Regions from separate parts of the Streptomyces sp. SudanB52_2052 genome, predicted to be linked through region 3. Evidence: riboswitches for the same ligand, from Rfam matches in the RefSeq annotation. Region 3 holds a riboswitch; each other region holds the start of a gene.
What was found. Region 3 has a riboswitch for cyclic di-AMP ahead of ACSUPV_RS35035 (C40 family peptidase). Riboswitches for the same ligand answer to the same signal wherever they lie in the genome.
Positions count from the first base shown of each region.

Region 1: another riboswitch for cyclic di-AMP. It lies ahead of ACSUPV_RS10150 (M23 family metallopeptidase); the one in region 3 lies ahead of ACSUPV_RS35035 (C40 family peptidase).
Region 2: another riboswitch for cyclic di-AMP. It lies ahead of ACSUPV_RS15720 (C40 family peptidase); the one in region 3 lies ahead of ACSUPV_RS35035 (C40 family peptidase).
Region 4: another riboswitch for cyclic di-AMP. It lies ahead of ACSUPV_RS05190 (M23 family metallopeptidase); the one in region 3 lies ahead of ACSUPV_RS35035 (C40 family peptidase).

Region 1 covers NZ_OZ186796.1:2,335,111-2,339,445, forward strand. Annotated here, with positions in the region: gene ACSUPV_RS10145 (GntR family transcriptional regulator) at 1-378, opposite strand, end outside; gene ACSUPV_RS10150 (M23 family metallopeptidase) at 563-1,351, opposite strand; cyclic di-AMP (ydaO/yuaA leader) riboswitch at 1,365-1,529, opposite strand; gene ACSUPV_RS10155 (M16 family metallopeptidase) at 1,720-3,108, opposite strand; gene ACSUPV_RS10160 (M16 family metallopeptidase) at 3,105-4,335, opposite strand, start outside.
Region 2 covers NZ_OZ186796.1:3,592,955-3,597,289, forward strand. Annotated here, with positions in the region: gene pcrA (DNA helicase PcrA) at 1-2,396, opposite strand, end outside; cyclic di-AMP (ydaO/yuaA leader) riboswitch at 2,703-2,856, shown strand; gene ACSUPV_RS15720 (C40 family peptidase) at 2,865-4,034, shown strand; gene ACSUPV_RS15725 (hypothetical protein) at 4,112-4,335, shown strand, end outside.
Region 3 covers NZ_OZ186796.1:7,784,050-7,788,384, forward strand. Annotated here, with positions in the region: gene ACSUPV_RS35020 (helix-turn-helix domain-containing protein) at 1-533, opposite strand, end outside; gene ACSUPV_RS35025 (ATP-binding protein) at 747-1,205, shown strand; gene ACSUPV_RS35030 (DUF6328 family protein) at 1,932-2,555, opposite strand; gene ACSUPV_RS35035 (C40 family peptidase) at 2,635-3,108, opposite strand; cyclic di-AMP (ydaO/yuaA leader) riboswitch at 3,112-3,292, opposite strand; gene ACSUPV_RS35040 (hypothetical protein) at 3,661-3,969, opposite strand; gene ACSUPV_RS35045 (ATP-dependent Clp protease proteolytic subunit) at 3,977-4,335, opposite strand, start outside.
Region 4 covers NZ_OZ186796.1:1,194,382-1,198,716, reverse strand. Annotated here, with positions in the region: gene ACSUPV_RS05195 (alpha-galactosidase) at 1-1,839, shown strand, start outside; cyclic di-AMP (ydaO/yuaA leader) riboswitch at 2,150-2,310, shown strand; gene ACSUPV_RS05190 (M23 family metallopeptidase) at 2,315-3,238, shown strand; gene ACSUPV_RS05185 (DUF6250 domain-containing protein) at 3,432-4,148, shown strand; gene ACSUPV_RS05180 (SGNH/GDSL hydrolase family protein) at 4,294-4,335, shown strand, end outside.

The DNA of each region.
Region 1 (4,335 bases), 5.4 Mb from region 3:
CAGGGAGCGCAGGTCGTCGCTGTTGCCCCGGCGGGCGCGCTCCTGGCCCAGCCGGACCAGGCCGCGCAGGACCTTCAGATGGGCCTCGGTGCGGCGCTGAGCGGCGCGGGCGGCGCCGAGCGGCTCCAGCAGCATGCGCATCTCCAGCAGGTCGGCGGCCTCCTGCTCGGTGGGTTCGGCGACGCACGCGCCCGCGTGCCGCCGGGTCACCACGAAGCCCTCGGCCTCCAGGGTGCGCAGGGCCTCCCGGACGGGCACCCGCGAGACGCCGTAGCGGCGTGCGAGGAGTTCCTCGGTGAGCCGGCTGCCGCGTTCGTAGACACCCGCGACGATGTCGTCCCGGATGGCCGTGCACACCGAGTGCGCGGGAATACGCATGACCGACCTCCGTTTAATCCCCGTGAAACGTCGACGAGTGACGCGTGTCCGTGACTCTATTGCAATGAGCCGGAATTTCCGACGGCAGCCCGGAATCCATGGATATTTTTTGGACAGTCGACCGCCGTAAACGCCGAAAGCCCCGGCTCGGTGAGCCGGGGCCGGGGAAGCGGGGCGGGTGCCGTCAGAGGTTCACGCCGTGCGAGCGGAGGTAGGCGAGGGGGTCGATGTCCGAGCCGTACTCGGGGCTCGTGCGGGCCTCGAAGTGCAGGTGCGCGCCGGTGACGTTGCCGGTGGCGCCGGACAGGCCGATCTGCTGGCCGGGCGTGACCTGCTGCCCCACCGAGACGCCGATGGACGACAGGTGGCCGTACTGGGTGTACGTGCCGTCGTTCATCTTGATCACGACCTGGTTGCCGTAGGCACCGCCCCAGCCCGCCTCGACGACCGTGCCCATGCCGACCGAGTGGACGGCGGTACCGCTGGCGGCGTGGAAGTCGATGCCGGTGTGGCTGCCGGAGGACCAGACGGCGCCGCCGGCCTTGTAGCCGGTGGAGACGTAGGAACCCGGGATCGGTGACACGAAGCTGTTGAGGCGCTTGCGCTCGGCCTCGCGGGCGGCGCGCTCCTTGGCCTCGCGGGCCTTCTCGGCCGCCTCCTTGGCCTTCTTGGCCGCTTCGGCGGCCCGCTCGCGGGCGGCCTCCTCGGCCTTCTTCTTGGCGGCGGCCTCCTCGGCCGCGTGCTTCTGCGCGACGGCCTGGGCGTCGATCTGCTGGGCCACGGTGTCGCCCATGGTGACGACGGGGGTGAGGCCGGTCTGCTCGGGGGCGGGTTCGGCGGCGAAGGCGGCCGGAGCGGCCACGGTGCCGATGACGCCGGTGGTGGCGAGGGCCGCGACCCCCGCCGCGCGGGCCGTACCGCGGTGGATCCTGCTGGGACGACGATGCTTCCCGGTGGCGCGGGTGAACGCCATGGAGTGCCTGGTCCTTTCCTTCCTTCTCGCCTACCGGGTTAGCTGACGGGTTCGGAGCAGGAAGGTCTCCTACGGACCCCCTCGCGACTCGCGCGGGCGTCCGATTCACCCCAGGGACTGCGGCTGGGTCCCCGGCTCCCCTGGCTCGCGCCGTACGGGGACTCGGCGATGACTGTCCGGTGCCGCGGGTGCGGCGCACTGCCTGACGAACAGCCCGGACGACGCTAAGCGGGGCCACTTTCAATTCCCAAACGGATCCGGCGTTTTGTAGCGCATCCCACAGGTCAGACAGGCAACCTCCGTACCAATTCGGGCATAAAGGAGCCCTGGTGCCTTAGGAAGACAACCAGGGCTCCTCGCGCGTGCCTCTACTCGGCGGCGACGACCGTGACTTCGCCGATGCCGAGGGCCTCCACCGGGCCCTTGATCTGCGCCGCGTCACCCACGAGGACGGTCACCAGACGGTCCACCGGGAAGGCGCTGACGGCCGCCGCGGTGGCCTCCACGGTGCCGGTCGCGGCGAGCTGCCGGTACAGCGTGGCCTGGTAGTCGTCGGGCAGGTGCTGCTCGACCTGGTCGGCCAGGGTGCTCGCGACGGCCGCCGCCGTCTCGTACTTCAGCGGCGCGACGCCGACCAGGTTCTGCACGGCGACGTCCCGCTCGGCGTCGGTGAGCCCCTCGGCGGCGAGGGTGCGCAGCACCGTCCAGAGGTCCTGGAGGGCGGGGCCGGTGTTGGGGGTGTCCACGGAACCGCTGATGGCGAGCATCGCGGCACCGGTGCCGTCCGGGGCGGACCTGAGGACCTGCGCGAACGAGCGCACCCCGTACGTGTAGCCCTTCTCCTCGCGCAGGACGCGGTCCAGGCGCGAGGTGAGGGTGCCGCCGAGGCAGTACGTGCCGAGCACCTGCGCGGGCCAGACGCGGTCGTGCCGGTCGGGGCCGATGCGGCCGATCAGCAGCTGCGTCTGGACGGCGCCCGGGCGGTCCACGATGACGACGCGGCCGGTGTCGTCGGCGGTCACCGGGGGCACCGGGCGGGGCTCGGCCGAGGACCCGGTCCACGTGCCCAGGGTGTCGCCGAGCAGGGCGTCGAGGTCGATGCCGGTGAGGTCACCGACGACCACGGCGGTGGCCGTGGCGGGCCGGACGTGCTTCTCGTAGAAGCCGCGCACGGCCGTGGAGTCGATCGCGGCGACCGTCTCCTCGGTGCCCTGCCGGGGGCGCGACATGCGCGAGTCCGCGGGGAACAGCTCCTTGGAGAGCTCCTTGGCGGCGCGGCGGGAGGGGTTGGCCAGCTCGTGCGGGATCTCGTCCAGGCGGTTGCGGACCAGCCGCTCGACCTCGCTGTCGGCGAACGCGGGCGCCCTGAGGGCGTCGGCGATCAGGCCGAGCCCCTTGGCGAGCCGGGAGGCCGGCACCTCCAGGCTCAGCCGGACACCGGGGTGGTCGGCGTGCGCGTCGAGGGTGGCGCCGGCGCGCTCCAGCTCGGCGGCGAACTCCTCGGCGGAGTGCTTGTCGGTGCCCTCGGAGAAGGCCCGGGCCATGATCGTGGCCACACCGTCGAGGCCGGCCGGCTCGGCGTCCAGGGGCGCGTCCAGCAGCACCTCCACGGCGACGACCTGCTGGCCGGGGCGGTGGCAGCGCAGCACCGTCAGGCCGTTGTCGAGCCTGCCGCGCTCCGGGGCCGGGAAGGCCCACGGCTTGGCCTCGCCCGCCTGCGGCTGGGGGTGGAAGTCCATCGTGGCGAGCTCGGTCACTTGGCCGCCTCCTCGTTCTCGTCGCCGGCCGCGGCTGCGGTGTCCTCGGCTTCGTCGGTCTCGTCGGCGACGGGCTCGTAGACGAGCACCGCGCGGTTGTCGGGGCGCAGGCGGGCCTTGGCGACCTCCTGGACCTCCTCCGCCGTGACCTCCAGCACGCGCTGGACGGCGGTCAGGGCGAGCTGCGGGTCGCCGAACAGCACGGCGTACCGGCACAGTTCGTCAGCGCGGCCCGCGACCGTACCGAGCCGGTCCAGCCACTCGCGCTCCAACTGGGCCTGGGCGCGTTCCATCTCCTCGGCCGTGGGGCCCTCCTCGGCGAACCGGGCGAGCTCCTCGTCGATGGCGGCCTCGATGACCGGCACCTCGACGTCACCGGACGTCTTCACGTCCAGCCACCCCAGGGAGGGCGCCCCGGCGAGCCGCAGCAGGCCGAAGCCCGCGGTGACGGCCGTACGGTCCCGGCGCACCAGGCGGTTGTACAGGCGGGAGGACTCGCCGCCGCCGAGGACGGTGAGGGCCAGGTCGGCCGCGTCGCACGCGCGCGTGCCGTCGTGCGGCAGGCGGTAGGCGGCCATCAGGGCGCGGGCCGGGACCTCCTCCTCGACGACCTCCCGCAGCTGCTCGCCGATGATCTCCGGCAACGAGCCGTCGCGCGGCGCGGGCTTGCCGTCGTGACCGGGGATGGAGCCGAAGTACTTCTCGATCCAGGCGAGGGTCTGCTCCGGGTCGATGTCGCCGACCACGGAGAGCACGGCGTTGTTCGGCGCGTAGTAGGTGCGGAAGAACGCCCGCGCGTCCTCCAGGGTCGCCGCGTCCAGGTCGGCCATCGAGCCGATCGGGGTGTGGTGGTAGGGGTGGCCCTCCGGGTAGGCGAGGGCGGTCAGCTTCTCGAAGGCGGTGCCGTAGGGGACGTTGTCGTAGCGCTGGCGGCGCTCGTTCTTGACGACGTCCCGCTGGTTCTCCATCGACTCGTCGTCGAGGGCGGCCAGCAGGGAGCCCATGCGGTCGGCCTCCAGCCAGAGGGCGAGCTCCAGCTGGTGGGCGGGCATGGTCTCGAAGTAGTTGGTCCGCTCGAAGCTGGTGGTGCCGTTCAGCGAGCCGCCCGCGCCCTGGACGAGCTCGAAGTGGCCGTTGCCCTTCACCTGGGCGGAACCCTGGAACATCAAGTGCTCGAAAAGGTGAGCCAGGCCGGTACGGCCCTTGACTTCGTGGCGTGAGCCGACG
Region 2 (4,335 bases), 4.2 Mb from region 3:
ACGGTCCCGAGCCCGAACTGGTCGTGGGTGACCCGGTCCCCCACGGCGAGCGACACCACCGGCTTCTCGGCGGCGCGACGCGTGGCGAAACCGGACGCGCCCGATGCCGACGACCGCGAGCGTGACGAGGACAGCGAGGACGCCACCGCCGAGACCGGCCCGGAGGACGCGGGCGCGGTCGCTCCCGTCCGCTTCCACTCCACGTGGGCCGCGGGAATCTCCTCCAGGAACCGGGAGGGCGGGTTGTACGACGGCTGACCCCAGGCGCTGCGCAGCGTGGCCCGCGTCAGGTACAGCCGCTCGCGGGCGCGCGTGATGCCGACGTAGGCCAGGCGCCGCTCCTCCTCCAGCTCCTTGGTCTGGCCGAGGGCGCGCATGTGCGGGAAGACGCCGTCCTCCATGCCGGTGAGGAAGACGACCGGGAACTCCAGGCCCTTGGCCGTGTGCAGGGTCATCAGTGTGATGACGCCGTCGCCGTCCTCCTCGTCCGGGATCTGGTCGGAGTCGGCGACCAGCGCGACCTGCTCGAGGAAGTCGGCCAGCGTGCCCCCCGGGGCGGCGGCCCCCGCCGTCTCCGCGCCCTCGCCGCGCTCCTGCTCGAACTCCATGGCGACGGCGGCGAGTTCCTGGAGGTTCTCGATCCGGGTCTCGTCCTGCGGGTCGGTGGAGGCCTGCAGCTCGGCGAGGTATCCGGTGCGCTCCAGGACGGCCTCCAGCACGGTGGCCGGTCCGGCGCCGGACTCGACGATGGTCCGCAGGTCCTCCATCAGCGTGTTGAACCGCTTCACGGCGTTGGTGGAGCGCGCGGCCATGCCGTACGCCTCGTCGACGCGCTTGAGCGCCTGCGGGAAGCTGATCTTCTCCCGCTGGGCGAGGGCGTCGATCATCGCCTCGGCGCGGTCGCCGATGCCCCGCTTGGGGACGTTGAGGATCCGGCGCAGCGGCACCGAGTCCTCCGGGTTGGCCAGGACGCGCAGGTAGGCCAGGACGTCCCGGACCTCCTTGCGCTCGTAGAAGCGGACGCCGCCGACGACCTTGTAGGGCAGGCCGACGCGGATGAAGACCTCTTCGAAGACACGGGACTGGGCGTTCGTGCGGTAGAAGACGGCGACGTCGCCGGCCTTGGCCTCGCCCGCGTCCGTGAGGCGGTCTATCTCGTCGGCGACGAACTGCGCCTCGTCGTGCTCGGTGTCGGCGACGTAGCCGGTGATCCGCGCGCCCGTGCCCGCGTTGGTCCACAGGTTCTTGGGGCGGCGGGACTCGTTGCGCTCGATGACCGCGTTGGCGGCGCTGAGGATCGTCTGCGTGGAGCGGTAGTTCTGCTCCAGCAGGATCGTCGTCGCGTCCGGGTAGTCCTCCTCGAACTGGAGGATGTTGCGGATCGTCGCGCCGCGGAAGGCGTAGATCGACTGGTCGGCGTCGCCCACCACGCACAGCTCGGCGGGCGGGATCTCGGCCTCGGGCGGCACGTCGACGGGGTGCTCGGAGGTGCCGACCAGCTCGCGGACCAGGGCGTACTGGGCGTGGTTGGTGTCCTGGTACTCGTCGACCAGTACGTGCCGGAAGCGGCGGCGGTAGTGCTCGGCGACGTCCGGGAAGGCGCGCAGCAGGTTGACCGTCGTCATGATCAGGTCGTCGAAGTCGAGGGCGTTCGCCTCGCGCAGCCTCGACTGGTACATCGCGTAGGCCTGGGCGAGGGTCTTCTCGAAGCCGTCGGTGGCCTGGGCGGCGAAGTCCTCCTCGTCGATCAGCTCGTTCTTCAGGTTGCTGATCTTGGCGCTGAAGGACTTGGGCGGGAAGCGCTTGGGATCGAGGTCCAGGTCGCGGCAGACCAGGGCCATCAGGCGCTTGGAGTCGGCGGCGTCGTAGATCGAGAACGAGGACGTGAAGCCGAGCTTCTTCGACTCGCGCCGCAGGATCCGCACGCACGCGCTGTGGAAGGTCATCACCCACATCGCGTTGGCGCGCGGGCCGACGAGCTGCTCGACGCGCTCCTTCATCTCGCCGGCGGCCTTGTTGGTGAAGGTGATCGCGAGGATCTGGCCCGGGTGCACGTCCCGCTCGGCGAGCAGGTGGGCGATGCGGTGCGTGAGCACACGGGTCTTGCCGGAGCCGGCGCCGGCCACGATGAGCAGCGGGGAGCCGGAGTGGACGACGGCGGCGCGCTGGTTGTCGTTCAGCCCCTCCAGGAGGGCGGCGGTGTCCACGGCCGGGCGCGGGGCGCCGTCGCGGTAGTAGGCGTCCCGGTCCGGCGGCGCGTCGAACTTCCCGCCGAACAGATCGTCCGGGATCGACTCCGGAGCGTGATCGTCCTCGGGCGGTGGCGGGGGCTCGTCCGCAGGGCCCCGCTGGGCCTGGAGGTCCGCCAGGAAGCTGTCGTCAAAGAGGCTGCTCATCGCTCTCCGAGTCTAGGGCGCCCCACTGACAGCCCGCCGCCGCCCTGAGAACATCGCCGAAACGGCCCCCCTGTCACCCTCCAGGAGCGCACGATCACAGCCCGCAGCGGAGCGGCAAAAGCGGATGACTCGTGACCAAACTCCATCATCCCATCACTCTCAGCAATGGTCTCGAGTGAGGTCACGAAAATGTATCGGGCATATCACCCATCAACCTTCACAGAGGCCACACGAGTTGGCTACCGTGCGGGCAGGCCGTACGACCCCCACCGGCGAACGTCGCCGGGCCGCGCGGCCTCCGCCGAGTCCGGTGCGCCGCCGAGCAGCCGGAGCCGGGGACCCACCGAGACCTTGGGGTGAATCGGCCCGACTCCCCTAGCGGAGCAGGCCGTAGGGCAACCCTTCCGAGATACCCGCCCGAACCCGACAGCTAACCCGGTAGGCGGAACATGGAAGGAGTCGCCTCCCTTGGCGTCGCACCGCAAGTCGCGTCCTACGGGTACGCGCGTGGCAGGCATACGGACCCCCGCCCTCGCAACGGCGGCCCTCACCTCCGTGGCCCTGCTGTCCCAGTCGGCCAACGCAGCCCCCGACGCCGACGACAAGCCCAGCCTGGAGGAAGTCGAGAAGAAGGTCGACGACCTGTACCGCCAGGCCGAGTCGGCGACCGACAAGTACAACGCGGCCAAGGAGAAGACCGCGAAGCAGCGCAAGCGCGTCGACACCCTCCTCGACGACGTCGCCCAGCGCACCCAGAAGCTCAACGAGGCGCGGGAGGAGCTGGGTTCCTTCGCCGCCGCCCAGTACCGCACCGGCGCCTCCGCCCCGGACACCGCGACGTTCCTGCTCGCGGACACCCCGCAGGACTACTTCGACCAGACCCAGCTGATGGACCGGATGACCGGCCGTCAGAAGGTCGCGGTCGACGACTACGTCACCCAGCAGTCCGAGACGATGAAGAAGCGTCAGGAGGCCACGGAGAGCCTCGCGACGCTCACCGAGTCCCAGGGCGACCTGAAGACCGCCAAGGCCACCGTCCAGCGGAAGCTCGCCGACGCGCGCGAGCTGCTCTCGCAGCTGACCGCCGAGGAGAAGGCGCGGCTCGCGGCGATCGAGAAGGAGAAGCAGGAGGAGGCCGCCCGCAAGGCCGCCGAGCTGGCCCGGGAGCAGGCCGAGCAGCAGCAGGCCCAGGAGGAGGCCGCCCAGCAGCAGGAGAGCGGCTCCTCGGCGTCGGGCTCCGGCACCTCCACCTCGACGGCCCCGGCCGACTCCTCGTACGCCACCAAGGCCGAGAAGGCCCTCGCCTTCGCCCGCGCCCAGATCGGCAAGCCGTACGTGTGGGGCGCCGTCGGTCCCGGCTCCTACGACTGCTCCGGCCTCACCCAGGCCGCGTGGAAGGCGGCGGGGGTGACCCTGCCGCGCACGACCTACGACCAGGTCAACGCCGGCACCACGGTCCCGCTCTCCCAGGCCCAGCCCGGTGACCTGGTCTTCTTCTACGACGACGTCACGCACGTGGGCATCTACATCGGCAACGGCATGATGATCCACGCCCCGAAGCCCGGCACCTACGTGCGCGAGGAGTCGATCTACTACGACGGCGAGTCGTCGATCCACAGCGTGGTGCGGCCCGCCTGAGAAGTCCCGGACGTTTTTGAGGGGCACGCGCGCGTGCCCCTCTCGTCCTGTGCGCGGCGCTCTCTAGCATCGGCGCTATGTCCGACCCCTCCCCGTCTGTCACCTTGTGGGCGATGTACGCCCTGACGACCGGCACCTTGTCGGTCAGCCTCGACTCGGCGGGGTACGAGGTCCTGTCCCGGATCGCCCTCGTCCTGGCCTGCGCGGGCGGACTGGGGGCGGTCGCGCACGCCCTGCTCCTGCCGCCGCGGCCGGACTGGCGGAGGGATACGGCGGCGGCGCTCACCTGGGTGGCCGCGAC
Region 3 (4,335 bases):
ACCGCCTCGTCCAGGACGGCGCTCAGTGCCAGCGGCGGATCCGCGCGCAGCACGTCCTGCCTGGCCAGTCGCACTTCGACGAGGGTGTCGAGCCGGTCTTCCGACAGCCCCTCCACCGCGGCCCTCGTCACGGCGCGCGCGTACTCGGGCGTCTGGAGCAGGCCCGGGACGACGGTGGTCTCCAGGGTGCGCATCGCGCTGGCCTGGGACTCCAGGCTGATGAAATCCCGGTAGGTCGGCGGCAGCACCCCGCGGTAGGCGTGCCACCAGTGGTGCCGGCCGTCGCTGTCCTCGGACCCCGCCAACGCCATGAGCAACTCGCGAAGTTGGGAGTCCGCCACATCGTAGGCATCGAGGAGTAACCGCACATCGGCCGGTTTCACCCCGCTCGTGCCCGTCTCGATCCGACTGACCTTCGACTGGTGCCAGCCCACCAGCCGGGCCGCCTCGCCACTGGTGAGCCCCGTCGAGGTGCGCAGCGCACGCAGTTCGGCGCCCAGTTTCCGGCGGCGCACCGCGGGACCGTGCTGCATGGGCTTCTCCTTACTCCTTCCGAGCCACCCAAATGCGGTCTCGCGTCGTAGAGTTCACCGCTTTGAGCGACAGATATATGCACATCTTGGTGGATCGCCGTCCTCCATGGGGGTTCTGGTGGCAGTCTGGCGACGAAGCACCAGTCCGGGACCGTACTCGAACCTTCCGCTCCGTGTCGGACTGCGGTCCCGTGGGAAAGGGACGACGTCGCCATGGCAGACCATTTGGAAGCCTCCGTCACTCTGCCGAGCGATCCCGCCTCGGTCTCCGCAGCGCGTGCCTACGTGGTGGGCACGCTGGCGGAGTGGGGCCTGCCGGAGGACACGGAAGTGTCCGACACCATCCGGCTCATCATCTCCGAACTCGCCACCAACGCCGTCCAGCACACCTTCGGGCAGTCGCCCACGTTCACCGTGGACGTCGCACTCGACCGCGACGAGCACCTGCGCGTCGGTGTCACGGACAGCCACCCGCGCTTCCCCAGACGGCTCCCCGCGGCGGTCCAGCAGGACAACGGCCGCGGCCTGGCCATCATCCGCTGGCTGACCGCGGAGTACGGCGGCAGGCTCCGTATCCGCCCCACCCGCGAGGGCGGCAAGACCATCTCCGTCGAACTCCCGTGGACTGTCCCGGCCCAGCCCGTGACGGCGGCGGGACAGCAGGAGCCGTAACGTCACAGCGGCCCGCAGACCTTGTCCGCCGCACGGCGGGGCCCACCGGACGGGCCCACCGGACCGGCCCACGGTGGACGCCGCCTCGCCGCCCTGCCGGGCGACCGGAACCCTACGCCGCGGCCCGCCTGCTCAGCGCCGCCCAGCACCCCGTGACGCCCCGCACGCAACGCCGCACCCACGCGCAACGGCGCCCCCCGGACGTCGCGCCTCCGGAAGGGGCCGCCCCGACACCCACCCGCCCCGACGCTCGTCGGCTCGGATGCTTGCCGCCTCGACGCTCGTCGATTTGGACGCGCCGCCCCGCGCTCGTCGGGTCGGATGCTTGCAGCCCGATGCTCGTCGGCTTGGACGGGCCGCCCTACGCTCGGTCGGCTTGGACGGGCCGCCCTACGCTCGTCGGGTCGGATGCTTGCAGCCCGATGCTCGTCGGCTTGGACGGGCCGCTCTACGCTCGTCGGCTCGGACGCGCCGCCCTACGCTCGTCGGGTCGGATGCTTGCAGCCCGATGCTCGTCGGCTTGGACGGGCCGCTCTACGCTCGTCGGCTCGGACGCGCCGCCCTACGCTCGTCGGGTCGGATGCCTGCAGCCCGATGCTCGTCGGCTTGGACGGGCCGCCCTACGCTCGTCGCCTTGGACGCGCCGTCCGACGCTCGCCGCCCCGACGCTCGTCGGCCCGGCCCGGCCCGGCCGGCCCGGCCCCGCCCCGACCGACACCGCCCGTGTCACCGGCGTCGCGTCGACGTCTCCCGACGTGCCGTTCCCGGCGGCGTCGACGGCTGCCTGACGGTGTCCCGCAGCTGCGCCGGAACCCTGACGGGGACAGACCGGGGCGACGCCGGCTCCTCCGCCGGCCCGGCGGGCTCGTCGCGCAGGCCCGCTCGCCGGACCAGCCGGGGGAGCAGCCCCCACAGGCCGACACAGACCAGGAAGGTTGCCGCGCTCGCCGCGATGCCGCCGGCCCGGCCGGTCGTCACATCGACCACCAGCAGGACGGAACCGCTGAACGCGAACACGAGCACCACCAGGCCGGTGGTGGCCAGGCGCGAGGAGACCTGCACGATGCGCGGCTTGGCGCCCTGCTGGAAGAGCGAGCGGTGCAGCGCGGCCGGCGCGGTGAACAGCGCCGCGGCCAGGACCGCCAGCAGCAGCGTGATGACGTAGGTGACGCGCTGGACCGTGTCGAGGTCCTCGAAGCGCGAGGTGAAGGCGAGCGACAGCAGGAAGGCGAAGAGGATCTGTACGCCCGTCTGGGTGACGCGGAGTTCCTGGAGCAGCTCGACGAAGTTGCGGTCGGCGCGCTGCAGCGGCGTCTCGTTGCGTGCGGTGCAGGGACGGTGCTCGGCCATGGGTGACGGGTAACCACCTGAGCCCGTATCACGCTCCGGCGTGCGGCGGCGCGTCAGGACGCCGCCGCACGCCGGGCGCTTACTTCACGCGCCCGTACCAGACGCTCTTGGTCCAGATCTTCTGCAGCCGCACCACGTCCCCGGTCTTCGGGGCGTGCCAGAGCTTGTTCTTACCCGCGTAGATACCGACGTGGTACACGCTCTTGCCCGAGTGGAAGAACACCAGGTCCCCCGCCTTGCGGTTCTTGGCGGAGATGTGACGGGTCTTGTTGTACTGCTGGGCGGCCGTGCGGGGGAGCTTCTTGCCGGCCTTCTTGAACGAGTACAGCGTCAGCCCGGAGCAGTCGAACCGGTGCGGCCCGGTGGCCCCGTACTTGTAGGGCGAGCCCTTCTTCGAGGCCGCGATCTGGAGTGCCTTCGTCGCATGCGTGGCTGCCGCGGCCTCCGAGGAGAAGCCGGGGGCCACGATCGAGCCGCCCACCGCGGCGATGGTGAGGGCCGAGGCCGTACCGGCCCGGACCATGAGCGACGGGACACGATTGAGCGCAGTCATGCGCAACCCTTCGTCAGCCGCCTGTGAAGGATGACCTGTCGGATTCGGGCTGGCGAAGTTGCCCGGCCGCTGACGCGGCTTCACCCCAAGGGCTGCTCGGGCCCGGTCATGGCGTGACCGTCCCGGCGACCCGTCGTGCTTGGGTCCTCCACTCCTGCCGATCCACTTCCGTCGACCGGTCATCCGGGCGGCGGCAGGACTCGGCGTCCGCCCGGATCGCCCCGCCGTTGTGGCGGGGGCTTGTCGTCAGACAGGGATCTTGACTCATCGTTGTCCGGAAATCCCAACCGAACCGGGGATTTGTGTTGTTACTCACCACTCACCCGTTCGGGTGGACACGTCTGTGTTCGAGCCACCGTCGACAGCTCCGCGGACCGCCGGACCAGGCATGGAATGTCCCATTCCGCCCCACGGCTACGCGCGTTGCGCAACTGTGGGGGCCCAAAAAAAGGATCCCCGTCTACTCCGAACAGGGGTACGTCGTTCGGCCCGTTTCGACTCAGGCCCGGACGCTCCGTCGACAGGGCGGACGTCCGGGCCGTCGGATCCGCGTCAACTGACGGACTCGGGCGGCAGGGTGAGCCTGGCCGTGCGCCGCTCACCGTCCAGCACTCGCAGCGCCCGGGCCAGCGTGCCGGCGTGCAGTTCCGTCTCGCCCCGCTGGTGCATCAGGGCCAACGCGTCACGTAGCGCGGTCGCCTTGCCGACCAGGGCCTGGGCGGCGCGCAGTCCGCGGTAGGTGTCGCCGTGCAGCGCCGGGTTGATCCGGCCGAGCAGATCGACGACATCGAGGTAACGGTCGATCAACTCCGCCTCGGCGCGGGTCAGCGCGGGCAGCGGCGGCAGTTCGGGCGGCAGCACCGGAGTCTCACCGTCCGGTCGGCGCGGCCAGGGTGGCCTCGCGGTTGGGGAGGATCCGGTCCACCAGGCCGTACTCCACCGCCTCCTGGGCGGTGAGGATCTTGTCCCGCTCGATGTCCGCGCCGACCTGCTCCCGGGTGCGGCCCGTGTGCCGCGCGAGCATCTCCTCCATGCGCGTCCGGATGCGCGTCAACTCGTCGGCCTTAATCGCCAGATCGCTGGCCTGGCCGTGGACCGGCTCGGGCAGCGACGGCTGATGGATCACCAGACGCGCGCCGGGCAGCACGGATCGCTTGCCGGGTGTGCCCGCGGCCAGCAGTACCGAGGCGGCGGCCCCGGCCTGGCCGAGGCAGACCGTCTCCACGT
Region 4 (4,335 bases), 6.6 Mb from region 3:
GCCCTGTCCCTGCGCACGGCCGAGCGGCGCGGCACCGAGTGGGCCTACGAGGGTCATGACGCCGAGGACGGTGAGCTGCGGCTCCGCTTCCGCGACGGCGACCTGGCCGTCACGCTGCACTACCGGATGCGCTCCTCGTCGGACGTCGTCGAGCGCTGGGTGACCCTGGCCAACCGGGGGCCCGCCGTCGAGGTGCTGCGCGCCGACTCCGCCACCTGGACCCTGCCCGACCGCGACACCTGGCGGCTGTCCCAGCTGCACGGCCGCTGGGGCGCCGAGTCCCGGCTGACGCGCTCCCCGCTCACCCACGGCGAGAAGGTCATCGGCAGCCGCCGCGGCCACACCTCCCACCAGCACCTGCCGTGGGTCGCGCTCGACACCGACGCGACCGAGGAGCGCGGCGAGGTCTACGGCTGCGCCCTGGGCTGGTCCGGGTCCTGGCGGATCGCCGTGGCCCAACTCCCGGACGCGCGCGTGCAGATCACCGGCGGCGCCGGCCACGACGACTCGGGCCTGCTGATGCTGGGCACGGGGGAGTCGTACACCACCCCCGTCTTCGCCGGGCTCTGGACCGACGGCGGATTCGGCGGGGCGAGCCGGGCCTGGCACGCCTACCAGCGGGCCCACGTCATCCCGGACGCCGACCGGGACCGGCCGGTGCTGTTCAACTCCTGGGAGGCCACCGAGTTCGACATCTCCGAGGAGCAGCAGCGGGCGCTGGCCGAGCGGGCCGCAGCCATGGGCGTCGAGCTGTTCGTGGTCGACGACGGCTGGTTCGGGGCGCGCACCAGCGACCGGGCCGGGCTCGGCGACTGGACGCCCAATCCCGACCGCTTCCCCGGCGGGCTGAAGCCGCTCGCCGACCACGTGCACGGCCTCGGCATGCAGTTCGGCATCTGGGTCGAGCCCGAGATGGTCAACCCGGACAGCGAGCTGTACCGGGCCCACCCCGACTGGGTGCAGTACCAACCGGGACGAAAGCGGACGGAGTTCCGCAATCAGCTCGTACTGAACCTCGCCCGCGAGGACGTCCGGGAGTATCTGTGGGAGCAGCTCGACGGACTCCTCTCCAGCGCCCCGATCGACTACGTCAAGTGGGACTTCAACCGCTGCTTCACCGACGCCGGCTGGCCCGGCGACCCCTACCCGCAGCGGCTCTGGGTCGACCACGTGCACGGCCTGTACGCCCTGCTGGACCGGCTGCGGGCCGCCCACCCGGGCGTGGCCTTCGAGTCCTGCTCGGGCGGCGGCGGCCGGATCGACCTCGGCGTGCTGAGCCGCACGGACCAGGTGTGGACCTCGGACAACACCGATCCGCTCGACCGGCTCGCCATCCAGCACGGTTTCAGCCAGATCCACCCCGCGCGCGTGATGGCCGCCTGGGTCACCGACAGCCCGAACGCCATGCTCAACCACCGGGCCAGTTCCCTGCGGTTCCGGTTCGTCAGCGCCATGGCCGGGGTGCTCGGGGTCGGCGGCGACCTCACGAAGTGGACGGCCGAGGAGCTCGCCGAGGCGCGGGACTGGGTGGGGCTCTACAAGGAGATCCGGCCCGTGGTGCAGCGCGGTGACCTCCACCGGCTGCGGCCCCCGGAGGGCGGCTCGAGTGCGGTGCAGTACGTCCTCGGTGACGAGACCGTGGTCCTCGCCTGGCTCCAGGCGCAGCGTTACGGCGAGCCCGTGCCGCCGCTGCGGCTGCGGGGCCTCGACCCGACAGCGGAGTACGAATGCCTCGAAACGGGCGAAATTCACCGGGGTGCCGTGCTGCTGCACCACGGGCTGCGGGTCGGCCTGCGCGGAGACCTGGACGCCATGGTCGTCCGTCTTAAGCGGAAGTAGTCGTTCTTGTCCGAATAGGTCGCTTCGGTCGTTTGGATATAACGTGCCCCGATCGTAAAGGAGATGAGGTCGGGGCGCGTGACCATCGTCATATTCGTGACGATCCGTTGTCGCCATGTTCACGTAATTCCGGCGCTATTCAGGGTCATTGCGGAAAGCGGGAGATCGGTAATCCACGCTCGGTGACGGGAAATGTGGCGGCGCGTCAAGAAAAACGCCGTCACAGGCAACCGCAAGCTTGTCCCGTTGCGTCTTGGTCGCTTACGTTCCACACCAATCCGGACGGACGCCTAATCCTGCCGCCGCCCGGAGCCCGCACACACTGACCCGTGTACGGCAGGAGCGGGGGACCCACAGGTACGACGCCTGTTCCGGTTCCCGGAACGGCTTGGGGTTAAGCCGCGCCTCGGCGCGGCCGGGCATCTCCAGCCCGCACCCGACAGCTCACCTCGTAGGCGCCGGAGAGGAATTCGCCATGCCCGCGAAGGGTAAGCACCGCCGCCCGAAGACCCAGCGTTTCACCCGCTCCATCGCCGTCGCCGGAACCGGCGGGGCCGCTCTCGCCCTTCCGCTCATGGGGGCCGCCGGCGCCCACGCCGCCACCCCGCAGTCGGCCCCGGAAAAGGCCGTCCAGTCCGCACCGGCCGCCGAGAAGAAGGCTCCAGAAAAGGCCACGGGCGCGCGCACGTACACCGTGAAGGCCGGTGACTATCTCGCGAAGATCGCCGACGAGCAGAACGTCAGCGGTGGCTGGAAGAAGCTCTACTCGGACAACCGCGACGCCGTCGGCGACGACCCGTCGCTGATCCACCCCGGCCTGAAGCTCTCGATCGGCAAGAAGGCGGCGACGAGCGCGCCCAAGGCGCCGTCCGTGCCGAAGGCCTCGGCCGAGAAACCGGCGAAGAAGCCCGCTGCGGCCGAGTCGTCCGCGAAGGCGGAGACCGCCCCGAAGCCGGCCGCCGCCAAGCCGGCCGCCGAGAGCAACGCCAGTGGCTACAGCTCCCCGGTGGACGGTGCCACCGTCGGCACCCCGTACCGCATGTCCGGCAGCATGTGGTCCAGCGGCTACCACACCGGCGTCGACTTCGTCGTCCCGACCGGCACCTCCCTCAAGGCCGTCGGCGCGGGCACGGTCGTCTCCGCCGGCTGGGGCGGTGCGTACGGCAACCAGGTCGTCATCAAGCTGAACGACGGCCACTACGCCCAGTACGCCCACCTGTCCCAGCTCTCCGTCTCGGCCGGCCAGACCGTGTCCGCCGGGCAGCAGGTCGGCCTCTCCGGCGCCACCGGCAACGTCACCGGACCGCACCTGCACTTCGAGATCCGCACCGCGCCGGGCTACGGCTCGGACGTGGACCCGGTCGCCTTCCTGCGCTCGCACGGCGTCTCCGTCGGCTGACCGACCGCACGACCACCTGCCTGACACGCCACCGAAGGCCGGACCCCGATCCCCGGGTCCGGCCTTCGGTGTGCGCGTCCGGACTTCGGTGTGCGCGCGCCCGTCGACCGGCTCAAGGGATCGACAGGGGGCGGCAGTTGGGACACAGTGATCCCGTCGAGAGTGCAAGCGCTTTCTGAAGGAGCTGTGTCCCGTGCCGACCACCCGCAGAACGTTCGGAGCCCTGGCCGCCGGAGCGGCCCTCGCGGCCCTCGCCCCGACGGCGAACGCGAGCGCCGCGCCCCGGCACCGCCGGCTCATCGCCCACGACGACTTCCGCCACGGCCTGACCCGGTGGGCGACCGAACTGCAGGACGGCGGCACCGTCACCGCCTCCCGCGGCGTCCTGGAGATCGACGTGCCGAGCGGGGCGACGGTCTGGTTCAGGCAGCGGCTGGAGGGCCCGTACGTCCTCGCCTACACCGCCACTCCCGTCTCCGAGGGCGGGGCCAACGACCGGGTCTCGGACCTCAACAACTTCTGGAACGCCACCGACGTCCGCTCCCCGGACGACCTCTTCGCGACGCCCCGCGGCGGGGCCCTCGACGAGTACGACCACCTCACGACGTACTACGCCGGCTACGGCGCCAACTACAACACCACGACCCGGCTGCGCCGTTACGTCGGCGAGCCCGGCGTCCGCCCCCTGGTCCTCGACTACACCGAGCCGCTGCTCGTCCCGAACGAGCCGAACCGGGTCCGGATCGTCTCCGACGGCTCCACGGTCAGGTGGTGGAACAACGGGCGGCTCGTCTTCGGCTACACCGACCCTCAGCCGTACACCGGCGGGCACTTCGCCTTCCGGACCGTGTGGAGCCATTTCCGAATCACTGACTTCCGGGTCTGGCGGCTTGCCCCGGAACATCCCTGACGGGCAGCCTATTCCGGAGTTGGCGAACACTTTGGGAGTGGCTTATCTCACCGCCCGTCAACCCTTTCCTACGGTCGCGTAGGTCACATTCGAGGGTGAATCATGAACGGCTGTGGCAGACGATTCGAAGAGTGACAGCAGAGCAGTGATCGGGTCGTACGTGGCGGTGGGGGACAGCTTCACCGAG